Regions from separate parts of the Mixta sp. BE291 genome, predicted to be linked through region 2. Evidence: predicted binding sites of a transcription regulator. Region 2 holds the regulator's gene; each other region holds the start of a gene.

Region 1 (7,734 bases), on a different contig from region 2:
TTACTTTTTTATCAACCTGCCTGTATCAGTTAAAGATTTAAGCGGCGCATTTCAATCATTTGGCCGCTGCCGACAACATAATTATATTCTTTAAGGTTGTTCATCCAGCTGTAGCGCCACATATAGCAGCAGCCGATCGTCAAAGTTCCCCAGATCCAGGCCGGTCAGTTCAGAAATGCGGTTCAGGCGGTACTCCAGCGTATTCCGATGAATAAACAGCGACCGTGCCGTGGCTGAAGGCTGTACGTTATGACTAAACCAGGAAATTAACGTCCGTCGCAACAGCCCGTTATTATCCATCGCCTTCAGCTTCGCCAGCGGACGTGACAGCTCATTAGCCTGCCAGCCGCCGCGCAGGCTATCAAGCAGCACCGGCAGCACTAAATCCTGATAAAAAAAGCTGCGCTGATCGGGCATACGCTGCTTGCCGACGCTCATCGTGGTGCGCGCCGTACGGTAAGAACGAGCGATACTGCCTTCGCCGGTGAAATAGTTGCCCAGCGCAATGCGAATACGCAGATGTCCGCTCTCCTTCATGCGCCCTAACAGCTGCTCAACGCGCCGCTGATGTTCATCCTGATCGTAACGGCCATGCGCATTCAGCGCGGGTTTCAGCACCACCATTTCGGTCAGAGAAACAATGGCGATCAGGTTGTCGCGTTCCGGCATGGTTAACAACGTCTGCAACTGTTGCAGCTCCGCCATCGCGCTATCCACGCCCAGCTGCCCGCTATCCACCTCCACCACCGCTACCACGCGCGGCTGATTAAGATCGATGCCTAACCGCTGCGCCCACGCCATGAGCGCAGGCGAAAGCGTTTCACTACGAATCAGATTCAATACCAGCTCTTCGCGCAGACGGCTGTCCTGCGCCAGCATATGCAGCAAGCGCGCCTGCTCCAGCATCATCTCCGCCGTCATGCACACCAGCTCGCCATACTGGCGCAGCGAAACGGGATCGCCGGTCAGGCCGATGACGCCAACAATTTCCCCGGCAATACGCAGCGGTAAATTAATACCGGGTCGAACGCCGTGCAGATGACGCGCCACCGCCTCGTCAATATCCACCACGCGCGCCTGCGACAACGCCAGCAGCGCGCCTTCGTGCAATTCACCAATACGCTCCCGGTCGCCGCTGCCGATGATCCGGCCGCGTGCATCCATCACGTTGACATTACTGTCGATAATTTTCATCGTGCGCGCCACGATATCCTGGGCCAGACGAGCATCCAGGTGATAATTAGCCATTATGTACTCCAGCCAAAGCCTGAAGCAGCAGCATACGATGGCGACCGCAGCGAAGCATTGTGCAATTGCACGAAGCACCGCGCCGGTTAATAAATTTGCGGGCAATATCACAAAGTAAAAACGGCCCGATGAAGGCATCGTCGGGCCGTTGAACAGTCTGTTGCGACAGCTTTTCCCGCAGGAAAAGCGTTATTGCATTAACAGATAGATATTGCTGTCGCCGCGTTTAATATTTAACGCCAGTACGGACGGCTTGGTATCCAGAATTTTGCGCAGCTCGCCAAGGTTGCTCACCGCCTGTTGGTTAACGCCCAGAATCATATCGTCTTTTTTCAGGCCGATACGCGCTGCAGAACTGCCAGGCTTAACGCTATCCACGCGCACGCCTTTCTGACCATCTACCTCAGAATTGCTCAGACTTGCGCCTTCAATGCCGGTATAGATGTTGGCGGAATCGACATTGCTCTGCGAACTTTGTTGCAGCTCAACCGTGACCGTCAGCGGCTTACCATCGCGCAGCAGGCCCAGCTCCAGCTTAGTGCCCACCGGCAGCGAGCCGACTTCAGCACGCAGCGCGGCAAAGCTGGAGATCTGTTTTTTGTTCAGCGAGGTAATCACATCACCTGCCTTGATACCCGCTTTCGCCGCAGAAGACTTCGGCATCACCTGGCTGACAAAGGCGCCGCGCTGTGCATCCACCTTCATCGCTTTCGCCAGCTCGGAATTTAGTTCGGTACCCATAATGCCCAGCTCGCCGCGTTTCACCTGGCCAAACTCCACCATCTGCGCGGTCAGGTTTTTCACCATATTGCTGGGAATAGCAAAGCCAATGCCGATGTTACCGCCGTCCGGGGCGAGGATCGCGGTATTAATCCCGATCAGTTCACCGTTCAGGTTAACCAGCGCGCCGCCGGAGTTGCCGCGGTTAATCGCCGCATCGGTCTGAATAAAGTTTTCATAGTTTTCCACGTTCAGGCCGCTACGACCCAGCGCGGAAACGATGCCGGAGGTGACGGTTTCGCCCAGTCCGTACGGGTTCCCGATCGCCACCGTATAATCCCCGACGCGCAGGCTGTCAGAGTCGGCCATTTTAATAGCGGTCAGATTTTTAAAATCCTGTAGCTGGATCAGCGCAATATCCGAGCGCGGATCTTTACCAATGACTTTCGCTTCGTAGCGACGTCCGTCGCTGAGCTGCACCTGAATTTTGGTGGCGTTATCCACGACATGGTTATTGGTGACGACATACCCTTTGTCGGCGTTAATCACCACGCCAGAGCCAAGCGCACGGAATTTTTGCTGCGGCGCAGCATTGCCGCCAGGCGCTGCTCCCTGACACAGCGGTGAGTTCAGGAACGGCGAGCCATCCTGACAGAACGGCGAGCTATCGCCAAAGAACTGCTGGAACTGCTGTGGCAGACGCGGCGTTTTCGCCGTGGTGCTGCCTTCAACGTTGATGCTGACGACCGACGGCATCACTTTTTCCAGCATTGGCGCCAGGCTGGGAAGTTGCTGAGTAGAGGAAGAGGCGGTTTCAGCCGCCATCACGTAAGCCGGGGTCATCGCCATTCCCAGGCTAAGGGCTAATGCGCTTAATACAAGAGATGTTTTTTTCATTGTCTGTTACTCGTATTGGTTCAATGAAGCTGACCATCAATTTGGTCGTGTTGATGAGATTAAATTTTTACCGCAAAGTTCATCAGTAACTTTTTGGCAAAAGTAAAAAAATATTCTGCATCTTTACAAAACTCCTTTTATTACTTCACTATTCAACCGCCATTAAACGACGGTATTCATCCCACGCATAAAGATCGGTCATGCCACTAATATAGTCCTGAATCAGGCGCGCGCGATAATAACGTTCCCATAACAGCCGTTGATATTTATGCTCAATTTTCACAGTGCGCATATGCTGTTGATAAGCCCGGCGGTGTTTGCCGGAAAGCTTGTGAAACAGGCGGGTTTCAATGGGATGTCCCGCCAGCACATCTTCTGTCATCAATGTGGTAAAGGCCTCATAATTCAGCTCAAGTAACGGCTGGTAAATCTCCAGCAGCCCTTTTATTACCCGATAGCCCTGTAATTCTAACTGTTCAACTTCCGAATGGTTAAATACGTGACGACGCGCGACAGTTTTAAACAGCGCCAGCAGCCGCCCTTCTTCGCCCTCATCTTCCAGCAGCGCATGATTAAAGTCGCCGTTAAAAATCGCTGGCAGATTATCCACAAATCGATTAACCGCATGGGTCACTAATACATTCTGTACGCTCACGCGCAGCGACATAAAAAATTGATCGCTGCGGCCACGGATTTTCTTACCGTTTGCCTCACGCCAGGCGTAGCCAATGGTGCGGCTAAAGGCATCATTGGGACGCACCGGCCCCCACAGCTTTTCCAGGTAGCCATACAGCGTATCCACGTTAAAGATCGCTTTTTCCACCGCATCATCCAGATCGGCGATGCAGTAGGAAATATCATCAGCCGCCTCCATGATCCAGGTAAGAGGAAACCGATGGTGCTCCTGTAGCTGTGTGGCCGCGCGCAGTTCAGCAATATAGTGACGCTCGGAAAGATAAAAGCCCGGCTTTTTCATCAACGTCGTGAACGGCGCTGGTTTTTCGCCCTGCCACCAGGCGGGGGCGGTATATTTTAAAATACAGGCGACCTGGCTATAGGTTAGATTGAGCTGTAACAGCGTATGCACCAGACGAATCGCCTGCGCATTGCCTTCAAAATGACACAGGTCCTGACGGATAGTGGCATTCAGCGCGCTGAAATCGGCCTGTTGCGCCGCATCGGCGTCGTTGACGCCCGCCACCATTGGGTCCACCAGCTCGGCCGGTAAATTGGCGTCAAACCAGTCATTGATCGCCGCTTCGCCAAAGTGGCCGAAAGGCGGATTGCCGACATCGTGCAGCAGGCAGGCCATTTCCACCAGGCTTTCAAACGCGCCGGATAGCTCCTGCAGGCCATACTTTTCCAGGCCGCCGCGCGTTTTTAAGGTTTCCAGAATCTCTTTGGCGATATAACGCCCGGTCTGCTGTACTTCCAGCGAATGCGTCAGACGCGATCGCACCGCCGCGTTGCGCTCCAGCGGGAAGACCTGCGTTTTCTGCTGCAAACGGCGGATAGCCGCTGAATTAATAATACGCCCACGGTCGCTTTCAAAATGGCGCGTAATCGCGTACTCGCCCTGCGGCGCTTCCCGACTATTCCATGGTCGCTGGAAGCTGATTCGCTGCCGGAAATTAATCTTCTCCATTGATTCCCCTTGTTTCTGCATGAAAACATCTTGCCGTGGGCCTGTGATAGACTATGCAACAGTTCAAACGCTGAATTCCACTTTAATTACATAGCGAGTAACCCTATGAAAGCAGGCATTATTGGTGCAATGGAGCAGGAAGTCACACTGCTGCGCGATAAAATTGAAAACCGTCAGACGATTTCTGTAGCTGGCTGCGAAATTTATACTGGCACCCTGAACGGCGTGGAAGTGGCGCTGTTAAAATCGGGTATCGGCAAAGTTTCCGCCGCGCTGGGCACTGCGTTGCTGCTGGAACGCTGCCGCCCTGACGTTATTATCAATACCGGTTCGGCGGGCGGGCTGGCCTCTTCGCTGAAAGTCGGCGATATCGTGGTTTCCGACGAAGTGCGCTATCACGATGCGGACGTCACTGCCTTCGGCTATGCGCCGGGCCAGATGGCGGGCTGTCCGGCCGCCTTCCCTGCCGATGCGTCACTGATCGCCGCTGCAGAGGCGTGCATTAAGCAGCTGGATCTGCACGCGGTACGCGGCCTGGTGGTCAGCGGCGACGCCTTTATTAACGGCGCTGAACCGCTGGCGCGCATTCGCGCGACTTTCCCGCAGGCGATTGCGGTTGAGATGGAAGCCACGGCCATCGGCCACGTTTGCCATCAGTTCGCGACGCCGTTTGTGGTGATTCGCGCCATTTCCGACGTCGCCGATCAGGCCTCCCACCTGAGTTTTGAAGAGTTCCTGAGCGTCGCCGCTAAGCAATCTTCGCTGCTGGTGGAAACGCTGCTGGGCAAGCTGGCGCGTGGCTAAACGCGCGCTCCTGACGCTGGCGCTCTGGCTGTTTGCCAGCCTGGCGCTGGCCGCCAGCGCGCCGCGCGTGATCACCCTGGCTCCGCATCTTACGGAACTCGCTTTTGCCGCTGGCATCACGCCGGTGGCGGTGAGCGCCTGGTCCGACTATCCGCCTGCGGCGAAATCGCTGGAGCAGGTCGCTAACTGGCAAGGTATTAAGCTGGAACGCATTCTGGCGTTGAAACCGGATCTGGTGCTGGCGTGGCGTGGCGGCTCTCCGCAGCGGCAAATCGACCAGCTGCAGGCGCTGGGCGTACAGGTTATCTGGCTGGATCCCGATTCGATTGCAGGTATCACCGCCGCGCTGCATCAGCTGGCCGCGTGGAGCCCCGCCCCGCAGCAGGCGCACCGTGCCGCAGAACAGCTGGACACGCGCTTTAAGGCGTTACAGCAGCGCTATGCTAAACCCGCGCATCGACGCGTATTCTTACAGTTTGGTCAGCAGCCGCTGTTTACCGCTGCGCGCGCCACATTACAAAACCAGCTGCTGACGCTGTGCGGCGGTGAAAATATCTTTGCCGCCAGCGCCGCGCCCTGGCCGCAGGTCAGCCGCGAGCAGGTGCTGGCGCGCCACCCCGATCTGATTGTTGTCCCTGGCGACAGCATCGCCGCAGCTCAGACTGCCCGCTTCTGGCAGCCGCAGCTTACGGCGCCGGTGGTGGCGATTCCTGAAGACTGGCTCAGTCGCCCTGGCCCGCGCAGCGTGCTGGCGGCAGAAAAACTCTGTCAGGCGCTACAGCCTGAAGCGCATTAACTAAAGATTTCACGATTTATACCGATAGAAGTTTTACCGAGCGGCCCAAAAATAAAGGCCGCCGGTTTTTCTGCGCGCTAAGCGCTTTTTACACCGGGAAACATCATGAAAGCCATTCTCTTTGCCTGCGGGCTATTGATGGCGGGAAGCGCCTGCGCGGCGACTATTTCCGGCAGCATAGACGTCAGGTTAACCATCTATCAGAAATGCCAGGTCGACGGGCAAACGCTCAGCCACAGTCAGCCCGCAATAAACTGCGGTCGGCAGCCATCCGCGCAGCCAAAAGTGACGTTGAGTACGCTACAAAAGGAAGCGAAAATCAGGCGGGAAACACGTTTGATTACCGTGGAATGGTAGGAAAAATCAACGTGCTTTACAGGGCGTAAAGCACGTTCTGCTGTCAGATACTGAAGGAAGAACCACAGCCGCAGGTGGTTTTTGCATTCGGGTTGGTCACGATAAAACGCGAACCTTCCAGGCCTTCGGTATAGTCCACCGCGCCACCCACCAGGTATTGCAGGCTCATCGGATCCACCACCAGCGAAACGCCCGCTTTCTCAATGGTCATATCGCCGTCGTTGATTTTATCATCGAAGGTGAAACCGTACTGGAAACCGCTGCAACCGCCGCCGGTAATATAAACCCGCAGTTTCAGATCAGGATTGTCTTCATCAGCAATCAGGGTTTTCACCTTACTGGCTGCCGCTTCGGTAAATTGCAGCGGCAGTGCTGCTACTTCATCACTCATTGAAACACTCCGCAATTAATCCGGCTGAGGCCAGAAATGGCCGCGCTTGTCAATATTATCCAATAGCATGGTGCAGCAATCAAGTATCGACCCTCGCACTCTGTGCCTTTTCCTGCTCCTGTTGCGCCTGTTGTTTTGCCAGCGTCCTGGCCAGCAGCGAGGAGTAGAGCGGCTTGCCGCCCAAAAACTGCGCCACCAGCGTAGCACCGAGGCAGGTGATAATCATCGGTAAAATAAGCTGATAATTGTCGGTCATTTCCAGCACCAATACGATACCGGTTAACGGCGCACGTACCGAGGCGGCAAACAGCGCGCCCATACCGGCAATGGCAAAGGTGCCGGGATCGAGGGTTAACGTCGGCAGCAGCGTGGCGCTGGCCATGCCGAAGGCGGTACCCAGCAGCGTCCCCAACGCCAGCATCGGCGCAAAGATACCGCCCGGCGCGCCCGAACTGAAACAGAGCAGCGTCGTCACCACGCGCGCAATAAAAATAAACAGCAGCACGCCTACGGTATAGTGACCGGCCGCCGCGATGGGAATCAAACTGAATCCGCCGCCTGCCGCCTCTGGCTCAATCACGGCGAGAATGCCGCACAGGCCGCCAAGCAGCGCGCCGATAATCAGCGCTTTTTTCATCACGCCGCCGTGCAGCCGCTGAAAAAAGTCCTGAGTAATAAAGATCAGCCGGTTAAACAGCACGCCGACAATACCAAACAGCATACCGAGCAGCAGATAGAGCCACAGCGTATTGATCGGCGCGCTGGCCAGCTTGCCGACGGCGATCACCGCATGTTCGCCGTTGAAATAACGAAACACGATGCTCGACATAATGACGCCGATAAATACCGCCTTGATGGAGATCAGGCTGTAGCGGA
Region 2 (7,734 bases):
GGCGATACGCACGTCCTCCTGACCACTTCAGCCGGTAATATTGAACTCGAACTGAATAATCAGAAAGCACCGGTCTCTGTGAAGAACTTTGTCGATTACGTTAATAACGGTTTCTACAATAACACCGTGTTTCACCGCGTGATTCCCGGCTTTATGATTCAGGGCGGCGGCTTTATGACCGATATGCAGCAAAAGCCGACCAATGCGCCGATTAAAAATGAAGCGGATAACGGCCTGCGTAATACGCGTGGCACGATTTCCATGGCGCGTACCGCAGAAAAAGACAGCGCCACCAGCCAGTTCTTTATCAACGTGACCGATAACGCCTTCCTTGATCACGGGCAGCGTGACTTCGGCTATGCCGTATTTGGTAAAGTTGTGAAAGGCATGGACGTGGCGGACAAAATTTCTCAGGTGCCGACGAAAAATATCGGGCCTTACCAGAACGTTCCCAGCAAGCCGATCGTGATCCTCTCCGCAAAAGTCCTGCCGTAATCTCTTCTGCCGCCGCGTCTGCGGCGGCATACCCGCCTCCCTGCAGAGCGGCAATTTGCTGCTTATACTTAGGTCTCTCATTCTCTGACCGGAGGCGGTATGCCAACAAAACTGACCGAAAAGCAGAAAGCTACCTTGTGGCAGCAGCGGCGCAACGCTAATTTTCTGGCCAGTAGCAAACTGGAAGGCTTATCTTTCGCGGAAGTGACGCTGGATGCTGAACAGGCGGAGCAACGCTTAACCGCATTACGGAGGCAATATGGCGGCTAACGCAATGAACGGGCGCGATCCCTACTACTGGCAGAACGATGATGTGCTGCGCAACCGCCTTAACCTGCACGATGCCGCCCAGCTGCAAAAAGCGGAGGTGGCATTTACCTCGCTGCGGGCGGCCACCATCGAGCTGGGGCCGCGCAATCTGGGCTTTCCTTACCTGTGCGCTATCCATCGTACGCTGTTTCAGGATCTGTATGACTGGGCCGGTGAGATCCGCGAAATCGATCTCTACCTTGGCGATACGCCGTTTTGCCATTTTGAATATATTGAAAAAGAGGGCAATGCGCTGATGGAGGCGCTGGAAGAAGAGAATGGCCTGATTGATCTGCCTCATGAACAGTTTGTGGCGCGACTGGCGCACTACTATTGTGAAATCAATATGCTGCATCCCTTTCGCGACGGCAATGGCCGTGCGCAGCGTCTGTTCTTTGAACAGTTGATTATTCATGCGGGCTACGACGTGGACTGGAGCAAAACAGAACGGGAAGCCTGGCTACAGGCGAATGAAGAGGGCGCGCGCGGCGATCTTCAGGGGCTGACCGATATCTTCAGCAACATAGTGAGCGAGCCGAAGTAAGCGCGTAGAATAGCGGCGTTTTGGTCAGCCCGGAGCAAAAATGCTGCTGCTTATTGATAACTATGACTCTTTTACCTGGAACCTGTATCAGTACTTCTGCGAATTAGGCGCGGAAGTGCTGGTACGGCGCAACGATGAGATCACTCTGGCAGAAATGCAGGCGCTGCCGCTGACGCATTTGGTGATTTCCCCCGGTCCCTGTACGCCTGATGAATCGGGTATCTCTCTGGACGCGATCCGCACCTTTGCCGGCAAAGTGCCGCTGCTTGGCGTTTGCCTGGGTCATCAGGCGCTGGCGCAGGTGTTCGGCGCGCGCGTTATACGTGCCCGCGAGGTGATGCACGGCAAAACGTCGGCGATTGCCCATCAGCAGCAGGGGGTATTTGCCGGTCTGGCGCAGCCGCTGACCGTAACGCGCTATCACTCGCTGATTGTGGAAAAAGAGACGCTGCCTGATTGCCTGGCGGTCACGGCATGGAGCCTGCGCGACGGTCAGCCCGATGAGATCATGGGATTACGCCATAAAACGCTGGATGTCGAAGGGGTGCAGTTTCACCCGGAAAGCATCCTGAGTGAGCAAGGCCATCAGCTGCTGGCAAACTTTCTGCGCCGTAAATCGGCGGTTTAACCCAGCTTCTTTGCGATTCCGTTTGACTTACTATGCATATTTAATGATTATTTTTTCATTGAGCATCAACGTGAAATCAAATGGGGTAGCGAATGACAGCGGAAAAAATGGCGGTTACGCGGGAAACCTTCGATAAGGTGATATTGCCTGTTTATGCACCAGCGCAGTTTGTGCCGGTAAAAGGGAAAGGCAGCCGGGTATGGGATCAGCAGGGTAAAGAGTATATCGATTTTACCGCCGGGATCGCCGTAACCGCGTTGGGCCACTGCCATCCGGCGCTGGTGGAGGCGCTGAAAACCCAGGGCGAAATGTTGTGGCACACCAGCAACGTGTTTACTAACGAACCGGCGCTGCGCCTTGCCAGCAAGTTAATTGCTGCCACCTTTGCCGAACGCGTTTTTTTCGCTAATTCCGGCGCGGAAGCCAACGAAGCCGCGTTTAAACTGGCGCGTTACTATGCCGCCACCCGCCACAGCCCTTACAAAACCAAAATCATCGCCTTCCATCATGCGTTTCATGGCCGCACGCTGTTTACCGTCTCCGTTGGCGGACAGCCGAAATACTCTGACGGTTTTGGGCCGAAACCGGCCGATATCGTCCACGTGCCTTTTAACGACCTTGAGGCGGTCAAGGCGGTCATCGACGATCACACCTGCGCGATTGTGGTTGAGCCGATTCAGGGCGAAGGCGGCGTGGTGCCCGCCACGCAGGAATTTATGCAAGGTCTGCGCCAGCTGTGCGATCAACATCAGGCGCTGCTGGTGCTGGATGAAGTACAGAGCGGCATGGGACGCAGCGGTAAGCTGTTTGCCTATGAACATTATGGCGTACAGCCCGATATTCTGACCTCGGCGAAAGCGTTGGGCGGCGGCTTTCCCATTAGCGCAATGTTGACCACCAACCACATCGCCTCGGCGATGGCGCCGGGCGTACACGGCACCACTTATGGCGGTAACCCGCTGGCCTGCGCCGTGGCGGAGGCGGCGCTGGATGTGATTAATACGCCGTGGGTGCTGGATGGCATTGAGCAGCGGCGTCAGCGTTTTATTGAGGCGCTGGAAGCGATCAACGCCAAACTGGATCTTTTCAGCGACATCCGTGGTAAAGGGTTATTGATCGGCGCGGAACTGCAGCCGCAGCATAAAGGTAAAGCGCGCGATATTCTCAATGCCGCCGCTGCCGAAGGGGTGATGATTCTTACCGCAGGCAACGATGTGCTGCGCTTCGCGCCTTCGCTGGTGATCCCGCTGGCGGATATTGGCGATGGCATGGCGCGTCTGGCGCGCGCCGCCGATCGCGTATTGAACCCTGCATAATATTGAACGCGCCTGATGCCCAGGCGCGCTTATCCTTTACGCAAACGGCGCACCAGCCATTTACCGTGGTGCGGCCGTTGGCTCCACGCCAGCGACGAGATGGTATGCATCACCGAAAGATGCTCAAGAATACGTTTTACGTGGCGCTCCACAATGGTGGTTGGCCCTTCCTGGTTATCGGACGGGCCCTCCAGAATATTGCTCTCCTGCCCTGGCCCGTCATACGCCAGCCGCTGCTGACAGCGTTGCAGCGCAATTTCACACGATTGCAGATAGCGTTGCGCCAGTCCGGGCGGCAGCATGGTATGTTCACGCGCCAGAATGGTCATGGCGTTAATATGCTCCACAATAAACTGGCTGTGCGTAACCCAAAGTTTCATATCGTTCAGATAGCGCGTATTGAAAGCAGGCTCCTGCATCGCCTGGCTTAGGGAGTTAAACAGGGCGTTATGCGCCTGATTGACGCGCACCCGTTGCCAGGCCAGCTTCTGCGGCGAGGTCTCATTGCCCAGCAGCATTCTTAAGGCGTCCTGATACGCTTCCAGCGAATCGTGCGCATTCTGGCGCAGCAGCCCGCTCTGCCACTGCGGCCACAGCCAGACCATGCCGCCAAAGGCGATGCAGCACCCCATCAGCGTATCCATCAGGCGCGGCAGCAGAAAATGCGCGCCGTTCAGCGACAGCAGTTGCAGTGAATACACCGCGGTGACGGTAAAGCCGATGGTTGCCCAGCCATAATATTTGCGGATAAACAGATAGCTGACCAGGGTAATGGCCAACATGATCAGCAGCACCAGCGATTCCGGCACCGCAAAGCGCAGGGCGGCAGCGGCAATAATCAGCCCCGCCAGCGTGCCGAGCGCACGGTGCTGAATACGTACGCGCGTCGCGCTGTAGCCGTTCTGGCTGACAAACATAATCGTCATCAAAATCCACCAGGGTTTCGGCACGTTAAACGTCAACGCCAGCACGCTGCCGAACACCAGCATCACCGCAAAGCGAGCGGCGGTGCGCAGGGCAGAGGATTTAAACGACAGATAGCTACGCAACGCGGCCAGCAGCGGCAGCCGACGTTGCCGATCGGCCATCAGATCGCGCCGGTAGAGAGGGCGCTGGGTGCGCAGTACGCGGGCGATACGGCTGAAATGGTAATAGCAGAAATGACCCACCGGATTTTCCGGATGCTGACGGGCGATTTTCTCCAGCCCCAGCAGCGGTTTTTCCATGGTGAAACGTGACGGCAGCCGGTGATACAGCAAATCGTCCGCCAGCTCGCGCAACCGGGCGGCGATGGTTTGGGCATTCCAGCGAATCACCGCTTCCGCATGGCTTTGCTCGACCAGCTTCTGCACTTCCTCAGGCTGATGCAGGCTGACGGCAATATGCTCCTGCAGATCGAGCGCCACCTGAAAAGCGCGCGTCAAATGGCGATGGCTGTGATCGCGGTTAGCGGCCAGCATATGCATTTGCTGATAACAGGTATTAATCAGATCAACAACCTTTTGCTGACGCGCCAGCAGCGGCGGCAGCGCCTTTTCCGGGTCGGTGAGCTGCGTTAAGAAGGTATATTTGGCTTCGCCGTAATCAGCCAGTTCGCGGTAAAGCAGGCTGAGCGTCTCGCGCATTGGCTGCTCTTTCCACAGCCGGAACCAGAACCAGTTAAACAGGCCGTACCAGAAGGTACCGCCGATATAAAGCAGCGGCGGGCCCCAGATGGGCATATGCCCCACCAGACCCAGCGTAAAAATTGCCGCAATCAACGAGGCGGGCAGCAGACGCGCATGCAGCGAACCGATTTCACCGGTAACGCCGAGCAACAGCGCCATGGCGAACAGCGCCACGGGTAGCGGCACCTGCTGCAGCGTAAGCCATTGCAACAGGAAACTGCTGAGCGCAAACAGCGAGCCGCCAACGATCAGGCGTTTAAAAAAGCGGCGGTGGGGCGTATCCAGCCCGGCGATATTACAGCAGGCGGGCACCAGTGAGAAAAGTAACCCTTGTTGCAGGTTACCCAGCAGCCAGCCAATGGCGACCGGCAAACAGAGCACCAGCGTCTGACGCAGGGCATAGTTCACTTCAGGATGGTAAATAATTCTCCGCCACATCACGACATCACCAAAAATAAATACGGCGTGATGACAGGCATCACGCCGTATTTTCAGGGGTGCTTAACGGGTGCCGTAAACGACAATCGTTTTACCGTGAGCGGAGATCAGGTTTTGATCTTCCAGCATTTTCAGAATACGGCCCACCGTTTCGCGCGAGCAGCCAACGATCTGACCGATCTCCTGACGGGTAATTTTGATTTGCATCCCGTCCGGGTGGGTCATCGCATCTGGCTGTTTCGCCAGGTTCAGCAGCGTTTGCGCAATGCGGCCAGTCACGTCAAGGAAAGCTAAATTGCCTACTTTCTCTGAAGTCACCTGCAGGCGGCGCGCCATCTGGGAAGAGAGGCGCATCAGAATATCGGGATTCACCTGAATCAGCTGGCGGAATTTCTTATAAGAAATTTCAGCCACTTCACAGGCGGTTTTCGCACGTACCCATGCACTGCGTTCCTGACCTTCTTCAAACAGGCCAAGCTCGCCAATGAAATCACCCTGATTAAGATAGGAAAGAATCATCTCTTTGCCTTCTTCATCTTTGATCAGTACCGCAACCGCACCTTTTACGATGTAGTAGAGCGTCTCGGCCTTTTCACCCTGATGAATCAACGTGCTTTTTGATGGATATTTGTGGATATGGCAATGTGACAGGAACCATTCGAGTGTAGGGTCTGTTTGCGGTTTGCCGAGAACCATTCGCTATTATCCTCTGTTGTAATCGTGCCCTAAATACAGGGGGCAGTTTTCCCTGTCAGGCGTGGAAATCTTCAAGCGTTTCCTGCTGGAAATTTATGCAGGCAACTGCGAGGCCTTAAGGCGTGCAGTCGTCCCGTTTTCGTTTCATAGAACGAAAATATTACAGCTTTGTTTGTAGCACAGCTTTATCTTACTGTCTCCTGTTGTCTCGCTTCAGCTTGTGCTGAATCGGACAATTGCCGTGTAGTTGTTGCCAGCCCAGGCAATGCTTTGGCTGACTTATCAGCTATTCGATTTTCTTGCCTTCTATCAGACGTTTCACTAACGGCAGCATGATCAGCTCCATCGCCAGGCCCATTTTTCCGCCCGGCACCACCAGCGTATTAATATGTGAAATAAAGGAGCCTTGCAGCATCGCCAGCAGATAGGGGAAATCGATATCCTCCAGACCGCGAAAATGAATCACCACAAAGCTTTCATCCAGCGAAGGAATGGCGCGCGCGGCAAAAGGATTCGAGGTATCCACCGTGGGGACGCGCTGAAAGTTAAGATGGGTGCGTGAAAACTGCGGCGTGATGTAGTTAATGTAATCTTCCATTGAGCGCACCACCGAATCCATCACCGCTTCGCGTGAATGGCCGCGTTCGCTGGTGTCGCGTATCAGCTTCTGGATCCATTCCAGGTTGACGATCGGCACCACACCCACCAGCAGATCGACCTTTTCCGCCACGTTGTGCTGCTGCGTCTCCACACCGCCGTGCAGCCCTTCATAAAACAGAATGTCCGTTGGCTCCGGCAGCGGCTGCCACGGTGTGAAGGTACCCGGCAGCTGATTCCACGGCACCGCTTCATCATAGGTATGCAGGTACTTACGCGACTGGCCCCGCCCATGTTCGCCATATTCAACAAAGGTTTGCTCAAGCAGGCCAAAGTCGTTGGCTTCCGGGCCAAAATAGCTGATATGGCGGCCCAGATCGCGTGCCTTGCGGATCGCCATATCCATTTCCGGACGCGTATAGCGGTGAAAGCTGTCGCCCTCAAGTTCGGCGGCGTGTAGGTTAAGCTGTTGGAAAATCTTACGAAAGGCAAGGCTGGTGGTGGTGGTTCCCGCTCCGCTGGAGCCGGTTACCGCGATAATCGGATGTCTGGCTGACATAAGCACTCTCTGGGTAACATCGGGCGATGAGCATTGTTATCACGTTTAGGCGACAAGTGTCATTACTGTACGCGCCTGCCAGCGCGCATTAATGTGACGAGCCGCACAGCGCCATCGTCATCGCTAGCCGTCGCGAAACTGACCGCGCGGCATAATATTCACCGTTTCATGCAGTTCCGACCAGACCAGCACCGCTTCGCCGCTTTTCAGCTGACGTCGCACATCTTCCACCTTTTGCGCCAGCGAGCGTTCCTGCTCGCCGTAATCGGTGCCTTCGCGCAGCACAAAGGCTTCAATCAGGTTTTCCAGCGTTTCCGGAGAGAGATCTTGCCAGGGAATAATCACAGCTTAGTTATCCAGATAAGGTGAGAGCCATTGGGGAATACGCTGTTCCAGCCACATTTGCGGGCGGCGCAATGTACCGCCGACAAAGCCGACATGGCCGCCATATTCCGTGAGTTGATATTCAATGTTAGCAGGTAACC
Region 3 (7,734 bases), 120 kb from region 2:
TCTAAAAACCTAGGTTTCATTCTTCCTTAAGTTTGAAATAAATGTTCTCTTTAACTCAACCGCCCGCTATGTCACCGCGCTGGCTTTTACCTAACGTTTTGCAGGAGCACACCATGGCCATCGATCCCACTCGTTTCTGTATCAACCGCAAAATCGCGCCCAGTCTCAGCATTGAATCGTTTTTCAAACTGGTTCAGCGGCTTGGCCTGAATAAGGTGGAATTACGTAACGACATGCCCAGCGGCAAGGTGACCGATAATCTAAGTCACCAGCAGGTAAAGGCGCTGGCGCAGCAGTACGGCATGGAGATTGTGACGATCAACGCGCTCTATCCCTTTAACCGTATAGATGATGCATTGCTGACCCAGGCGGAAGCGCTGTTAAAAGAGGCGCAGGCGATTGGTGCTGGCGCGCTGGTGCTGTGTCCGTTAAACGATGGCCAGCCGATTGCTCCGGAGAAAACTATCGCCGCGCTGCAAAAGCTTGCGCCGCTGTTTGAGCGGTATGGCGTAAAAGCACTGGTAGAGCCGTTGGGGTTCCCGCAAAGCTCATTGCGTTCCGCCGTCCAGACGCAGGCGCTAATTCGTGATGCGCAGGTGCCTTTTAACGTGCTGATTGATACTTTCCATCACCATTTATATGAACAGGCTGAGCAGGAATTCGCCTCTGGCATTGATATCGATCGTATCGGACTGGTTCACCTCTCCGGCGTGGAAGACAGACGCCCAACCGCAGAACTGACCGATGAAGAACGTATTATGCTCAGCAGCAGCGATGTGCTGAACAGCGTAACGCAGGTGCAGCGTCTTGAGCAGATGGGTTATCGCGGCATTTACGCCTTTGAACCTTTCTCTTCAGATTTGGCGAACTGGAGCGAGGCGGATATCGAACGCGAGATCCGCCAAAGTATTGAACTGCTGCAGGCTTAATGCTGGCGCGGTTCTGCAGATGTTATCTGTTATTTGTGTCTTTGCTGTTTCTGGCCTCCACTGGAGGCCTTTTTTATGGCGTCGCCTCAGGCTGGTGGCGCATGCGCCACGTCAGCAATAAAGCCAGGCAGACCAGCAAAGCGCTTAGTAGATAGATAACCGGCACGCCTGCATAGCTCATAATAAAACCGGCGACCGGCCCGGTAATGCCCAGCGACAGATCCATAAACGCCGTGAAGGTCGCCAATGCGCTGCCCTGGTTCTGCTGCGGCACCGCTTTCACCGCCACCACACCAAGCGCCGGGAAAACCAGTGAAAAACCTGCTCCGGTCAGCAACGCGCCAAGGTTGGCAAGCCACGGGGAAAAAGAGAGCCAGACGATAAACAGGCCCAGCGCCTCCACAGCAAAGCAGGCCAGCGCGACCCGCAATCCGCCGTGCCGGTTGATGCTATTGGGAAACAGTAAACGAGTACCAACAAACGCCAGGCTGAACAACGTTAATGAGAAAGCCGCGCCCGGCCAGCCTTTCGCCTGATAAAACAGCGTAATAAAGGTGGCGATCACGCCAAATCCCGCTGAGGCCATTGCCAACAGCAGACCGAACGGCCAAATCTTCCCCAACACTGCGCGAAACGGCAGCGGCTTGCCTTTATTGCCTTTTACCGACGGACGCGGCAGCGCCAGCAAAATAGCGATAATCGCGATCGCCATGATAACCACCGCCAACAGCAAAATACCGCCGAAATGATAAATCAAGGCGCCAAGCGGCGCCCCCAGCGCCATCGCACCGTAGGTACAGATGCCGTTCCACGAGATAACCCGGCCAATATGCAGCGAACCCACGACGCCAACGCCCCAGAGCGTGGAGCCGGTACCGGCAAAGCTCTGTCCAATCCCCAGCGCCAGCCGCCCGATACAGAGCAAAGCCAGACTGATCAGCGGCCAGGCGGCGCTAAGCGCAGCCAGCGCATAACAGATCCCGCTAAGCAGGCAGCCGAACAGGCCAAAAATCACAACTTTTTTGGGCCCCCATAAATCAGCGTAACGACCGGCGTGCGGGCGGCTGAGTAGCGTAGAGAGATATTGCAGGCTGATGACTAATCCTGCCCAAAAGGCGCTGTATCCCATTACGTCATGAACGTAGCCGGGCAAGACCGCCAGCGGCAGCCCGATGGCAAGATAACTGGCAAAGTTAAAGATAACGATGGAAAGAATTCGCTGATTCAGGCGAAAAGCCCCTAAAGAAGCTTCCGTCTCGGGCTGTCCAGACATAATATTTGACTCGTTACGGGGGATAATTAACCGGCTAAGTTCTTACTATACGCAGATTAGTGGCAATGATCAGTTCGTTAGAAATTGTTAGCGGCTACACTTTCTGTGCTGAAATTATTTACAGGGAAAACTATGCTCACGCCTCAGCAGGAAAAGATGGGACAAAACATGTTGCTTAAAATGGCAACGCTGGTAGTTATTCTGGCAGGGATACGGGCGGCATCAGACATTATCGTTCCTTTTCTGTTGGCGATTTTTTTGGCGATTATCCTTAATCCGCTGGTCACCATGCTGATGCGTCGGGGCCTGCGCCGCAGCTGGGCGATTACGCTGGTGATGGTCGTAGTACTGATGATTATTTTGATGCTGGTCGCTATGCTGGCCAGTTCGGTCAACGAGTTTTCCCTGGTTTATCCGCAAATACGTACCATGCTTGAGCAAAAGCTGACAGTACTTCAGCACTACGCCGGGCGGCTGCATATTCCTGTCTCTTCCGAAGCGCTGGCGGAACAACTTGATCCCAATGCGATTATGAATGTCGCTACCACCGTGCTGCGGCAGTTTTCTGGAGCGATGAGCAACTTTGTTCTGCTGATCATGACCGTGATTTTTATGCTGTTTGAAGTGCGCCACTTGCCCTACAAACTGCGTAATGCGCTGGCTAATCCCCAAATCCGCATCGCTGGCCTGCATAAAGCGCTGAAAGGGGTGACCCATTATCTGGCGTTAAAAACGCTGATCAGCCTGATTACCGGCATTGCCGTCTGGCTAACGCTGCTGCTGCTGGACGTGAAGTTTGCGCTGTTCTGGGGCGTAGTCGCTTTTGTGCTGAACTTTATTCCCAATATCGGCCCGATTATCGCCGGGATCCCGCCGTTTATTCAGGCACTGGTGCTGAATGATTTTTATGATGCTCTGCTGGTCGCCGCACTGTTTAGCGCGATTCATATGGTGTTTGGCAACATGCTGGAACCGCGCGTGATGGGACGCGGCCTCGGCTTATCAACGCTGGTGGTGTTTTTGTCGTTGATTTTCTGGGGCTGGCTGCTCGGCCCGGTGGGGATGCTGCTGTCGGTGCCGCTGACCAGCGTCTGTAAAATCCTGATGGAAACCACGCCGGGCGGCAGCAAGCTGGCTATTCTGCTGGGCAATGGCCGCCCGCCGGTGAAGCGTTAATCGCGACTTATCAAGCGGATGTATCAAACAGATGATCGTAAACGCGCTGCAAATGCAGCGCCATGCTATCGCGGGCCAGCTGTGGGTTCTGCTGCACAATAGCGTTAGCGATCATCTGATGGTCGTGATTTAACGCCTGCGGAAAATCGCGATCGGCAAAATGGCTCTCCAGCCGGACAAAGCGCTGGCTTTTACGCATATTCCACAGCTGCTCCGTCATCTCGCGCAGAACTTCATTGCCGGTCATCTCGCCGATCAGCAGGTGAAAGCGTTTATCGTGATCTAAAAACGCGTCGTCATTCACCGTCTGCTGCGCCAGCTGATGCGCAATTGCCAACAGTTCCCGCCGCTGTTCGGCGCTACCGTAACGCGCCGCCAGTTCAGCGTTCATCGCCTCAAACGCCTGACGCGCTTTAATCAGATCGCGCAGGCTAAAGGTATCTGTGGGTTCTGCTGGCTGACCGGGTAACGGATCGACCACCAGCACACCATTACCGCTGCGGATCTCAACCCAGCCGGTCACCTCCAGCGCAATCAGCGCCTCACGCACCGAAGAACGGCTGACATTAAGCTGCCTGGCAAGCTCGCGCTCCGGCGGCAGCAAAGCGCCAGGCGCAAACTCGCCGCGCGTTATCGCTGCGCTGATCAGGCTGGAAATTTGTCGATAAAGCCGCTCGGTTTTGATGGCGGGTAAGGTCATAACATTCTCTCCAAGCGGTTAACGCTGCTTTATAAACAGCTTCATGCGGCGCGATGGTTGCAGCCCGTCTGGATTGCGCAACACGTCGACTATTTTAGCGGGCATAACGCCTGATAATGCGACAAGCTTCACTCTTTCGGTCAAAAAAGTGCCCTATTCTGGCCCAGCGGCCGGACCAATGGCCCCTTTTATTAACTGGCTGGCCGAAGGCTTCGGCCAGCCGTTCCACGATAAATGAATACAGGAGAGTTTATGGAACACACCTGGCGCTGGTATGGCCCGAACGACCCCGTGACGCTGGATGATGCCAGACAGGCAGGCGCGACCGGCATCGTTACCGCTCTGCATCATATTGCGAACGGTGATATCTGGACCATAGAGGAGATCAAAGCGCGACAGGCGCTGCTGGCGGAGAAAGGGCTTTACTGGTCGGTGGTAGAAAGCGTTCCGGTACATGAAGCGATTAAAACCCAACACGGCGACTGGCAGCGGTATATCGCTAACTATCAGCAGTCGCTGCGCAACCTGGCCGCCTGCGGCATCGATACCGTCTGTTATAACTTTATGCCGGTGCTTGACTGGACGCGCACCGATCTCGGCTGGCTGCTGCCTAACGGCGCGCGCGCGTTGCGCTTTGACGCCGTCGCTTTCGCCGCATTTGAATTGCATATTCTGCAACGTCCCGGCGCGGTGGAAACCTACAGCGAAGAGGAGCAGCGCCAGGCGGCGGATTACTACGCCGCCATGACGCCGGACGCGATCGCCACGCTGACGCGCAATATTATCGCCGGGCTGCCCGGCGCGGAAGAAGGCTATACGCTGGAGCAGTTTCAGGCGCAGCTGTCGCAGTATGACGGCATTGATAAGGCGCGTCTGCGTGAAAATATGGCGACGTTCCTGCGTGCTATCGTGCCGGTAGCGGAAGAGGCAGGGATCATGCTGGCGGTACACCCGGACGATCCGCCGCGCCCTATTCTTGGTCTGCCGCGTATTATCTCCACGCAAGAAGATATGCAGTGGTTAACCGAGACGGTCAGCAGCCTGCATAACGGTTTCACCTTTTGTACCGGCTCTTATGGCGTGCGCGCCGATAACGACTTGGTGCAGATGGCGCAGACCTATGCCGACCGCATCCATTTTATCCACCTGCGCGCCACGCAGCGCGAAGAGAACCTCAACAGTTTTCATGAGGCTGCGCACCTTACCGGCGATGTAAATATGGTTGAGGTGATCAAGGCAATCCTGGCAGAAGAGCAGCGCCGCCGCCGCGCGGGCAACCAACGCGCTATTCCCATGCGTCCCGATCATGGTCATCAGATGCTGGACGATTTGCATAAACAGACTAACCCTGGCTACTCCGCCATTGGTCGCCTGAAAGGGCTGGCTGAACTGCGCGGCGTTGAGCTGGCGCTGAAGCAGTGCTTTTTCGCTGATTAAACGTTCTCGCCTTTCCCTCTAAAAGATCCTTTTCCCAGAGCGCCACTTTCAGGCGCTTTGTCCTGCCTCTTCTTTTTTAATCTTTCTGACAGCGGAAAAAAACGGCCTTTCCTGCCAGGCTTTAGACAGGCTTATGTTATAGCAGAGTCTGCTGCCAGCTCGGTTAATGGTTACTTTTTATACGCCTTTAACCGTTACGTATGGTGCAGATGTAACATTTTCCGCGTTCTGACGATATACTGTGAAATCATTACGTAATCATTGCGTTAAGTAACTATTACTAATGATGGAAAAATGAGCTGGCACGATGCCAGTGAAAAAAATTTTCTCAACGTCGCGATCTGGGCCGGTTTTCGCTTCGGTTCGCGCCGTTGAGGAAATTAAATTAATCAGCAAACACAGGGCGAATGATATGAAGCTACGTAGGAAGCGTGTCAAACCTATTGCGCTTGGTGACGTTACCATCATCGATGACGCACGTTTACGCAAGGCCATTACCGCCGCATCGCTTGGCAATGCGATGGAGTGGTTCGATTTTGGGGTATACGGTTTTGTTGCCTATGCCTTAGGTAAAGTCTTTTTCCCTGGCGCCGATCCGGGCGTACAGATGATCGCCGCGCTGGCCACCTTTTCCGTTCCCTTTTTGATCCGTCCGTTAGGCGGGCTGTTTTTCGGCATGCTTGGCGACAAGTACGGACGCCAGAAAATCCTGTCGATCACCATTATTATCATGTCGCTCAGTACATTCTGTATCGGCCTGATCCCCTCTTACGAATCGATTGGCATTTGGGCACCAATATTGCTGCTGCTGGCGAAAATGGCGCAGGGCTTCTCGGTAGGCGGCGAATATACCGGCGCTTCTATCTTTGTGGCCGAATACTCGCCTGACCGCAAACGCGGCTTTATGGGCAGCTGGCTTGATTTCGGCTCTATCGCTGGCTTTGTGATGGGTGCAGGCCTGGTCGTGCTGATCTCAGCCATTATCGGCGAAGCCAACTTCCTCTCCTGGGGCTGGCGTCTGCCTTTCTTTGTGGCGCTGCCGCTGGGTATCATTGGGCTTTACCTGCGCCATGCGCTGGAAGAAACCCCTGCGTTTCAACAGCATGTGGAAAAACTGGAACAGGGCGATCGCGAAGGTTTGCGTGAAGGGCCGAAAGTCTCTTTCCGCGAAATCGCCACCAAACACTGGAAAAGCCTGCTGACCTGCGTTGGCTTGGTAATCTCTACCAACGTCACCTATTACATGCTGCTGACCTATATGCCGAGCTACCTCTCGCATAATCTGCACTACTCAGAAGATCACGGCGTATTGATTATCATCGCCATCATGATGGGTATGCTGTTTATTCAGCCGGTGATTGGTCTGCTGAGCGACCGCTTTGGTCGTCGCCCGTTTGTGATTATTGGCAGTATCGCCCTGCTGTTCTTGTCGATTCCCGCCTTTATGTTGATCAACAGTAACGTGTTGGGGCTGATTTTTGCCGGTCTGCTGATGCTGGCCATCATGTTGAACTGCTTTACCGGCGTCATGGCCTCAACGCTGCCAGCGATGTTCCCAACGCACATTCGCTACAGCGCGCTGGCAAGCGCCTTTAACATTTCAGTGCTGGTTGCCGGTTTGACGCCTACGCTGGCGGCCTGGCTGGTGGAAACGTCAAACGATCTTTACATGCCCGCTTACTACCTGATGGTGATCGCGGTGGTCGGTCTTATTACCGGTCTTACCATGAAAGAGACCGCCAACAAACCGCTGAAAGGCGCGACGCCAGCGGCTTCCGATCTTAACGAAGCACGTGAAATCCTGCAGGAGCATCACGATAATATCGAGCATAAAATCGAGGATATTACCGAAGAGATTGCGAGGCTGGAGGAGCGACGTAAAAATCTGATTGAGCAGCATCCACGTATTAACGAGTAATAATAAAGCCCCTCGCTGAGGGGCTTTTTTTTGGCGGCAACGCCGTCGCTTTGGCGTTTTTATCCAACCCGATCCCCGCCTTACCATGCTGCCGTTTGGCTTGCTGACCGATTAGCGCCCACACTTATACTTTACGTTTAAGGAGAAAGGCTATGCGGATACACCACCTGAGCTGTGGTTCGATGTGTCCTTTTGGCGGTGCGTTGTATGACGGTTTCAGCAAAGGGCTGCATGCACATCTGGTTTGTCACTGCTTATTAATTGAAACCGATCGCGACGGGCTGGTGCTGGTGGATACCGG
Region 4 (7,734 bases), on a different contig from region 2:
TAGCGCCAAACAGCCCTTTCATCAGCTCGCTGCGTCCGGCACCCACCAGGCCAAACAGCCCAACGATTTCACCGGCGCGTACGTTAAATGAGACCGGCTTTCTGACGCCGACCGCATGCACATCCTCCAGCTGTAGCCGCACCGGACCATGCTCACGCGGCGCATAGCCATAGACATCACCCAGATCGCGCCCAACCATCGCCTGCACCAGCATGTCGTGACTGGTATTCGGCACATCATCAAAGGTGCGCACATAGCGACCATCTTTAAACACGGTAATCGCATCACTCAGCGCAAAGATCTCCTCCATGCGGTGCGAAACATAGAGCACCACGCGTCCTTCAGCGCGCAGCTGACGAATCACGCGGAACAGCTGCTCGATTTCGCGTGCCGACAGCGAGCTGGTGGGCTCGTCAAAGGCGATAATTTTGGCGTTACGCGCCAGCGCCTTGGCGATTTCTACCATCTGCCACTGCCCCAGCGACAGATATTTCAGCGGGGTTTCGGGATCGATATCCATCCCCAAATTTTTCAGCTGTAGCCCTGCCTCATAGCGCAGCAGCTTACGGTTTACCAGCCCGCCGCGCTGCGGCAGCTGGCCGAGATAGATGTTTTCCGCAATGCTCATTTCCGGCACCAGGTGCAGCTCCTGGTAGATAATCGCCACGCCCGCATTCAGCGCGTCGGTGGTATGGCTGAAGTTCACCGGGCTGCCCTGAAGCTGGATCTCGCCGCCGCTGGGCTGATAGCTGCCGCTAAGGATTTTCAGCAGCGTCGATTTACCGGCGCCGTTTTCGCCCATCAGCGCATGCACTTCGCCCGCGCGACAGCCGAAGCTGATATCCTGCAGCGCTTTTACGCCGGGAAAAGTTTTACTGATGCCATGAAACGACAGAAAGGCTGAATCAGTGTTCATGGTGTCTCCGCTTGGCCTGTTCACTGTGAACGCCGGTTTACCGGCGTTAGATGATGACAACCTGACTAAATGCATAACGCGTTTCTGTTCGCCGGGCGATCCTTGCCGCCCGGCGAGGCCGATTCGCCTTACATCAGCCCTTTTTTCGCCAGTTCCGTTTTGAAATTGTCGCGAGTAATCAGCACCACGTCGGTCACTTCGGTGAATTTCTGCGGCTCATTATTATTGGTTACCCAGTCATGCAGCATCTGGATACTTTTGTAGCCATGCACGTCCGGGCTGGGCAGCAGCGAGCCGTAGAAGCCGGTCGCCTGGCCTTTAGAGAGTTCGCTGATGGCATCCACGCCGTTAATGCCGATGCCGATCACGTTAGCCGCCTTAAAACTCTGCCCTTCGGTCGCGCGTACGCCGCCCAGCACGGTGTTGTCGTTCATGCCGACAATCAGCCAGTTCTTCACTTCCGGATGCTGTACCAGCAGCGAGTTAGCGGCATCGAACGCGCCAGGGATATCGTTGGATTTGGTCGGCACCTGATAGATCTGTTTTTCCGGGAACCCGGCCGCCTTCAGCGCATCGATGGAGCCGGAGGTGCGGCGACGCGCGGTATCCAGTTCGTTGGCGGTGATCGCCATTACCGCAGTAGTGGAGACGTCCCAGCCGCGTTTTTGCATCTCTTTATATAATTCCTGGCCCTGACGCTCGCCGATTTTGGTCGCCGCCATCATCACCAGCGGCACGCTGTCCATCGGCTTGCCTTTGGCAGTGACAAACTGATCGTCCACCGCGATCACTTTCAGATCGTAGCTGCGAGCTTTGGCCACAATCGCTGAGCCCAGCTTCGGATCGGGCGTACAGATAACAAAGCCTTTCGCGCCGCTGGCCGCCAGGCTGTCAATGGCATTCAGCGTTTTCTCGCCGTCCGGCACCGCGATCTTAATTACTTCAAAGCCCAGATCTTTGCCCGCCTTATCAGCGAACTTCCATTCCGTCTGGAACCACGGCTCTTCCGGCTGCTTAACCAAAAAACCGAGTTTCATCGTCTCAGCGATAGCGGATTGTGACATAACGGCAGCCAGCCCAATGGCAGCTAACGCTTTAGTGAATTTGTGCATGGTGTTCTCCGGCGCAGTGTAATTTTTTCGTTGTGCGCAACGAAACGGTGTAAACGATACCAATCGGATTAAAGATGTTTTCAAAACGGTAAATCAGGTAATTAGCGTTGTAGTTGCGCGTTACCTGAACAAACGCTGGGCTAGTTTTAGCGGGAAACGCATCACGAAATGTAGAGCGGTATCACATAGCAAAACTATGACAGCTTTATCCATAGATTTAGCAATTTTAACCGGGGCTTAACTTTTGATCGGCTTCACATAACCCATGACGACGACAGAAAAATGCATATTTGCAGCTGGCAAGGGCTAACCAAAAATCGCCGCGCTTTTTAGTGTTAGAGCCTGCGATTGTTCATTAACAGGAGAGCCCGAATGCGTGCTGGTGCCATAACGATTGGTCTGGACTTTGGCAGCGATTCGGTTCGCGCCCTGGCGGTAGACTGCCAAAGCGGCGAAGAACTACAAAAAGAGGTGGCGCCCTATACGCGCTGGATGGCCGGTGAATACAGCGTGCCGCAGGCCAGCCAGTTCCGTCATCATCCGCTGGATTATATTGAAGCGCTGGAAAAGGCCATTTGCGGCGTGGTGGCGCGCCTGAGCGAGGCGCAGCGCGCCGCAGTGGTCGGCATTGGCGTGGACTCCACCGGCTCGACCCCAGCGCCGATCGACCGTGACGGCAATGTGCTGGCATTGCGCCCTGAATTTGCTGATAACCCCAACGCCATGTTTGTGCTGTGGAAAGATCACACCGCCATTGAGGAAGCGGAAGAGATTAACCGGCTCTGCCGCAGCGGTGAATTTGAAGACTACTCACGCTATATCGGCGGCGTTTATTCATCTGAATGGTTCTGGGCCAAAATTCTGCATGTTTCCCGTGCCGACGCCGCCGTACGCGATGCCGCGGTTTCCTGGATTGAGCTGTGCGACTGGGTGCCTGCGCTGCTGAGCGGCACCACCGCACCGGCGGCCATTCGTCGCGGCCGCTGCGCCGCCGGTCATAAATCCCTGTGGCATCCACAGTGGGACGGCCTGCCGCAGGCGGCGTTTTTCGACGCGCTCGACCCGATGTTAACCCAGCAGCTGGACTACCCGCTGTTCACCGACACCTTTACCGCTGAAAAACCGGTCGGCACGCTGACGCCGGAATGGGCGCAGCGGCTTGGTCTTTCGACGTCGGTGGTGCTCTCCGGCGGCGCGTTTGACTGCCATATGGGCGCGGTTGGCGCTGGCGCTCAGCCTTATACTCTGGTGAAAGTGATCGGCACCTCCACCTGCGACATTCTGATTGCCGACAGCGAACGCGTGGGTAGCCGCGCTATTGAAGGCATTTGCGGCCAGGTTGACGGCAGCGTCACGCCAGACGTGATTGGCCTGGAGGCGGGCCAGTCCGCTTTTGGCGATATGTATGCCTGGTTCAGCCGCCTGCTGAACTGGCCGCTAAAACAGCTGGCGCAACAGCAGCCGGAACTCAAACCGCAGCTTGATGCGCTGTCGCAGGATCTGCTGCGCCAGTTAACCGATGCCTGGGTAGCGAATCCGCATCTCGACCATCTGCCGGTGGTGCTGGACTGGTTTAACGGCCGCCGTACGCCGTTTGCCAACCAGCGTCTGAAAGGGGTAATCACCGACCTTAACCTCGGCACCGATGCGCCGACGCTGTTTGGTGGCTTTATCGCCGCCACCGCCTTTGGCGCGCGCGCCATTATGGAGTGTTTTGAACAGCAGCAGATCCCGGTAGAAAACATCCTGACGCTGGGCGGCATTGCGCGTAAATCCCCGGCCATTATGCAGGTGTGCTGCGATGTGATGAATCGACCGCTGGATATTGTCGCCTCCGATGAGTGCTGCGCGTTGGGCGCGGCGATCTTTGCCGCCGTAGCGGCGGGCGTTTATCAGGATGTTCCCAGCGCCCAGCAGCAGATGGCCAGCCCGGTAGAAAAAACGCTGCAGCCCGACGCATCACGCGTGGCGCGCTATCAGCAGCTTTATGAACGTTATCAACAGTGGTGTGCAACGGCTGAACCAAACTATGCCGCACGTCCCTCTTCCGCTATTTAAGGAGTTTTTATGCAACAGTTTGATGCGCTGAATGTGTGGTTTGTGATTGGCACCCAGCATCTGTATGGACCAGAGACGCTGCGCCAGGTTGCCGATCATGCGCAGCAGGTAGTGGATGGGCTGAATCGGGAAGCGGGCCTGCCGGTAAAACTGGTGATGAAGCCGCTGGTAAAAAGCCCGGACGAAGCACTGGCGCTCTGCCGTGACGCTAACCATGACACCAGCTGTATCGGGATTATTACCTGGCTGCACACCTTCTCGCCGGCCAAAATGTGGATCGGCGGGCTGTCGGTATTGACTAAGCCGCTGCTGCAGTTCCATACCCAGTTCAACGCGGAAATCCCGTGGGATACCATGGATATGGACTTTATGAACCTGAACCAGACGGCGCACGGCGGCCGCGAGTTCGGCTTTATCGGCGCACGCATGGGCCTTTCACACAGCGTTATCACCGGTCACTGGCAGGATAGCCAAAGCCACCAGCGCCTGGGCAAATGGATGCGCGGCGCGGCAGCGCGTCACGCCAGCCAGCAGCTGAAAGTGGCGCGCTTCGGCGACAATATGCGTGAAGTGGCGGTTACCGAAGGCGATAAAGTCGCGGCGCAAATCCAGTTTGGCTATGCGGTTAACGGCTGGGGCGTGGGCGATCTGGTTGAGGTGATTAATCAGGTCAGCGACGGCGACGTTAATGCGCTGATTGATGAGTATGAAAGCCAGTATCGCTTTAGCGCCGTTGCCGCCGTTAACGGCGAGAAACGCCAGAATGTGCTGGATGCGGCGCGCATCGAACTCGGCATGAAACGTTTCCTGGACCATGAAGGCTGCCGTGCGTTTACCACTAACTTCCAGACGCTACACGGTATGACGCAGCTGCCGGGACTGGCGGTTCAGCGCCTGATGGCGCAGGGCTACGGCTTTGCTGGCGAAGGCGACTGGAAAACCGCCGCCCTGCTGCATATTTTCAAAGTGATGGCGGGCGATCGTCCCGGTGGCACTTCCTTTATGGAAGACTACACCTATCATTTCTCGCCGGGTAATGAGCTGGTGCTGGGTTCGCATATGCTGGAAGTCTGTCCGTCGATTGCGAAAGAAGAGAAGCCGCTGCTGGATGTGCAGTTCCTGGGTATTGGCGGCAAAGCCGATCCGGCCCGCCTGATCTTCTCCACGCCTGCGGGCCAGGCGGTGAACGCCAGCGTAATCGATATGGGTGACCGTTTCCGCCTGCTGGTGAATGTGGTGGATGCGATCGAACAGCCGCAGCCGTTACCAAAACTGCCGGTGGCTAATGCCCTATGGAAAGCGCAGCCTTCCCTGGCGACGGCCTCTGAAGCCTGGATTCTGGGCGGTGGCGCGCATCACACCGTCTTCAGCCAGGCGCTGGACGTGGATGATATGCGTCTGTATGCCGAGCTGCATGGCATCGAAATCATGGTGATTGATAATGACACCACGCTGCCCGCCTTTAAGGATGCGCTGCGCTGGAACGAAGTCTATTATCGTTTAAACCGCTAAGCACGTTGTTGAATGATTGAAGTAAAGCCGCATTCAATGCGGCTTTTTTATTGGCCGCAGTACCCCTCCTTCTTGTAGAAGTAGCGCTGGTAGTGAGTAATGAGGTCTTTACGTCGGCTAAAGTTGGCGGCAACGGCGGGCGCCGTTTTCTCTTTCTGACCAAAATCGGTATTGCGGGCGTAAAATGCGCACCATAATTTAATTAACATGGAAGTATGTTGTAACTAATTAAAGGGATAGCAAAGCTCCGTTACTGCCATCTCAAACCAATAACGTTCAGGATGTGTAATAACGGAGCGCACTCATTGCTTATTTATGCTTTCACTCAGGCATGACTAATGAAACCACAAGCGGCCTTCTTCGGTCATCCGCTTCAACTTTGGTTACCTTCACCTTTAATTGCTGATCGGGCTTAAAATCCTCTGTCGAATTCATTAGCGTGTTAATTCTATATTCAGGCAGCTCAACCTTGTAAAGGCCCTGTTTAATTGTCTCTTTAATAAGCGCCTGCGATAACAGCGGGTTATTTTCATCAAGCTGACGCTTAATTAAATCCAGTACCAAAGCACGCTCTACTGATTTCTGTAAAGACTTTACTTTGCCTTGCTGTTGCGCCAGTTGCCTGGTAAAAACGGGATTGATAACCTGGTTTAGCCACGCTTCCCTGGCGCTATTTTCCGCCGGAACGCTTTCCTGCGCGGTATGTTTTATCTTTTCACTCACAATTTCGTGATTCACCAGATCGGCATAGCGACGCAGCGGGGAGGTCCAGGGAAGATAGAAATTCGTGCCGATACCCAGATGCGGCTGGGGTTGATGAGAATAATTCGCTGAAGTGAGCCAGGAAAGTATTCTGTTTTTACCTGAGGCCGATAGTTTATTACTTTCCAGTGCCGTTAATACTTCTCTGAAGCCTTCTGTGCTGTCAATATTATTTTTTAGAAAAACCTTTTCAGAATCCAGTACCGTTTTTAACTCTTTCTGATGAGAAAAGCCAATATGGGTACGATATATTCCCTGGCTTTGCTGCTTTTCGCCAAGCCAGGCACCGGCGGCAATATTAGCTGTAATCATCAAATCCTGGACCAGATCGTTTGCGCTTCCCCGCGCGCTTTCACTAACAGAGATAAGCTTTCCGCTGTTTTCATCAACATTAAAATAATAATCATTATTGCGTGAAAAATAAGGCGTATCACCGATGACCGCATGTCGTTTTTGCGCAATTTCATTTAATAGTGCACAGGTCTCACCCGTCTTCCCGGACAAGCGATCTCCCTCAGCAAGATGAGCAGAAACGGTGTCATAATCCAGCTTTGCCTGAGATCGCACCGTGGCATGCATAAACTGAATGGATTCTTTATCCAGATGCCCCTGACTGTCGATGGTCATTTTACATACTAATGCTGCTTTATCCTCTTGCGGACTTAATGTCCCCAGCTGACGGCTAATCTGATTTGGCAACATCGTCGATACCATACCCGGTAAGTAAATATTTTGCCCCCTGCTGCGTGCCTCCTGCTCCAGTTGGCTATTCGGCTCAATCAAGGCCGCCGTTGACGCAATAGCAACGTAGAGATCGTAGGCACCGTTTTTCAGGCGCTCGGCATAAAGCGCGTCGTCAATAATGGCTGTTCGGGCGCCATCGATAGTGACAAAAGGAAGGTGGCGTAAATCGACACGCTCAGCGGCATACCTGTCTTGTATTGATTGCGCAGGTGGAACTAAACTCTCTGATGGATTATCAATTCTGATATTTTCCCGCGCGGCCATTAACTTGTGCAGGCTAAACGGCTCGTCGATCGTAAAGTTGAGGTTTTCATGGATCTCAGCGATATCACTTGTAGCATTATTTTTTATCAGCGTGGCACTGACCACGCTGCCCGGCCGTAAAACCATGCCAGCGACCGGTTTAAAAGGTAACGGCTCGGCTTTGGCGCCGAAAAAACGTAATCGTAATTCTCCATTGTGCTGAACAACCGTTGCCGTTTGTGCCCTACCCAGATAATTGATCATTTCGAGCTCAGGCGGCTCCTCAGAGAGACGACTATTTTTTTTGCTGTTATGGATATGACTGCTTACCGTGGATAATTTAATGTATTCTTTCGCCTCCGCGTGCAAATGTTCATAGTCTGGATA

What was found. Region 2 encodes CRP, which controls carbon source genes, mostly activating them, when cyclic AMP is high. Its sites were predicted from a motif close to ATGTGANNNNNNTCACAT; they were not measured.
Region 1: J2X14_RS07810 (CdaR family transcriptional regulator) is a predicted target of CRP. The motif match lies at 1,344-1,361, and genes of this name have one in related genera.
Region 3: uxuA (mannonate dehydratase) is a predicted target of CRP. The motif match lies at 4,195-4,212, and genes of this name have one in related genera.
Region 4: J2X14_RS03765 (arabinose ABC transporter substrate-binding protein) is a predicted target of CRP. The motif match lies at 2,271-2,288, and genes of this name have one in related genera.

What each region holds. Positions count from the first base shown of each region.
Region 1 covers NZ_JAVDXN010000003.1:38,764-46,497, forward strand. The annotation lists gene J2X14_RS07810 (CdaR family transcriptional regulator) at 91-1,248, opposite strand; gene degP (serine endoprotease DegP) at 1,438-2,865, opposite strand; gene dgt (dGTPase) at 3,014-4,510, opposite strand; gene mtnN (5'-methylthioadenosine/S-adenosylhomocysteine nucleosidase) at 4,616-5,314, shown strand; gene btuF (vitamin B12 ABC transporter substrate-binding protein BtuF) at 5,307-6,110, shown strand; gene J2X14_RS07835 (hypothetical protein) at 6,216-6,467, shown strand; gene erpA (iron-sulfur cluster insertion protein ErpA) at 6,511-6,858, opposite strand; gene clcA (H(+)/Cl(-) exchange transporter ClcA) at 6,938-7,734, opposite strand, start outside.
Region 2 covers NZ_JAVDXN010000004.1:475,401-483,134, forward strand. The annotation lists gene ppiA (peptidylprolyl isomerase A) at 1-495, shown strand, start outside; gene ficA (FicA/YhfG family antitoxin) at 595-765, shown strand; gene J2X14_RS12250 (putative adenosine monophosphate-protein transferase Fic) at 755-1,348, shown strand; gene J2X14_RS12255 (aminodeoxychorismate synthase component II) at 1,389-1,976, shown strand; gene argD (bifunctional acetylornithine/succinyldiaminopimelate transaminase) at 2,069-3,292, shown strand; gene J2X14_RS12265 (YccS/YhfK family putative transporter) at 3,322-5,397, opposite strand; gene crp (cAMP-activated global transcriptional regulator CRP) at 5,461-6,093, opposite strand; gene J2X14_RS12275 (phosphoribulokinase) at 6,380-7,249, opposite strand; gene J2X14_RS12280 (YheU family protein) at 7,373-7,594, opposite strand; gene J2X14_RS12285 (hydrolase) at 7,598-7,734, opposite strand, start outside.
Region 3 covers NZ_JAVDXN010000004.1:352,059-359,792, reverse strand. The annotation lists gene J2X14_RS11725 (TIM barrel protein) at 114-929, shown strand; gene J2X14_RS11720 (MFS transporter) at 1,003-2,202, opposite strand; gene J2X14_RS11715 (AI-2E family transporter) at 2,335-3,378, shown strand; gene J2X14_RS11710 (FadR/GntR family transcriptional regulator) at 3,389-4,078, opposite strand; gene uxuA (mannonate dehydratase) at 4,331-5,515, shown strand; gene proP (glycine betaine/L-proline transporter ProP) at 5,928-7,433, shown strand; gene J2X14_RS11695 (MBL fold metallo-hydrolase) at 7,586-7,734, shown strand, end outside.
Region 4 covers NZ_JAVDXN010000001.1:776,303-784,036, reverse strand. The annotation lists gene araG (L-arabinose ABC transporter ATP-binding protein AraG) at 1-916, opposite strand, end outside; gene J2X14_RS03765 (arabinose ABC transporter substrate-binding protein) at 1,045-2,028, opposite strand; gene J2X14_RS03760 (ribulokinase) at 2,401-4,086, shown strand; gene araA (L-arabinose isomerase) at 4,096-5,598, shown strand; gene J2X14_RS03750 (hypothetical protein) at 5,646-5,807, opposite strand; gene J2X14_RS03745 (RNB domain-containing ribonuclease) at 5,920-7,734, opposite strand, start outside.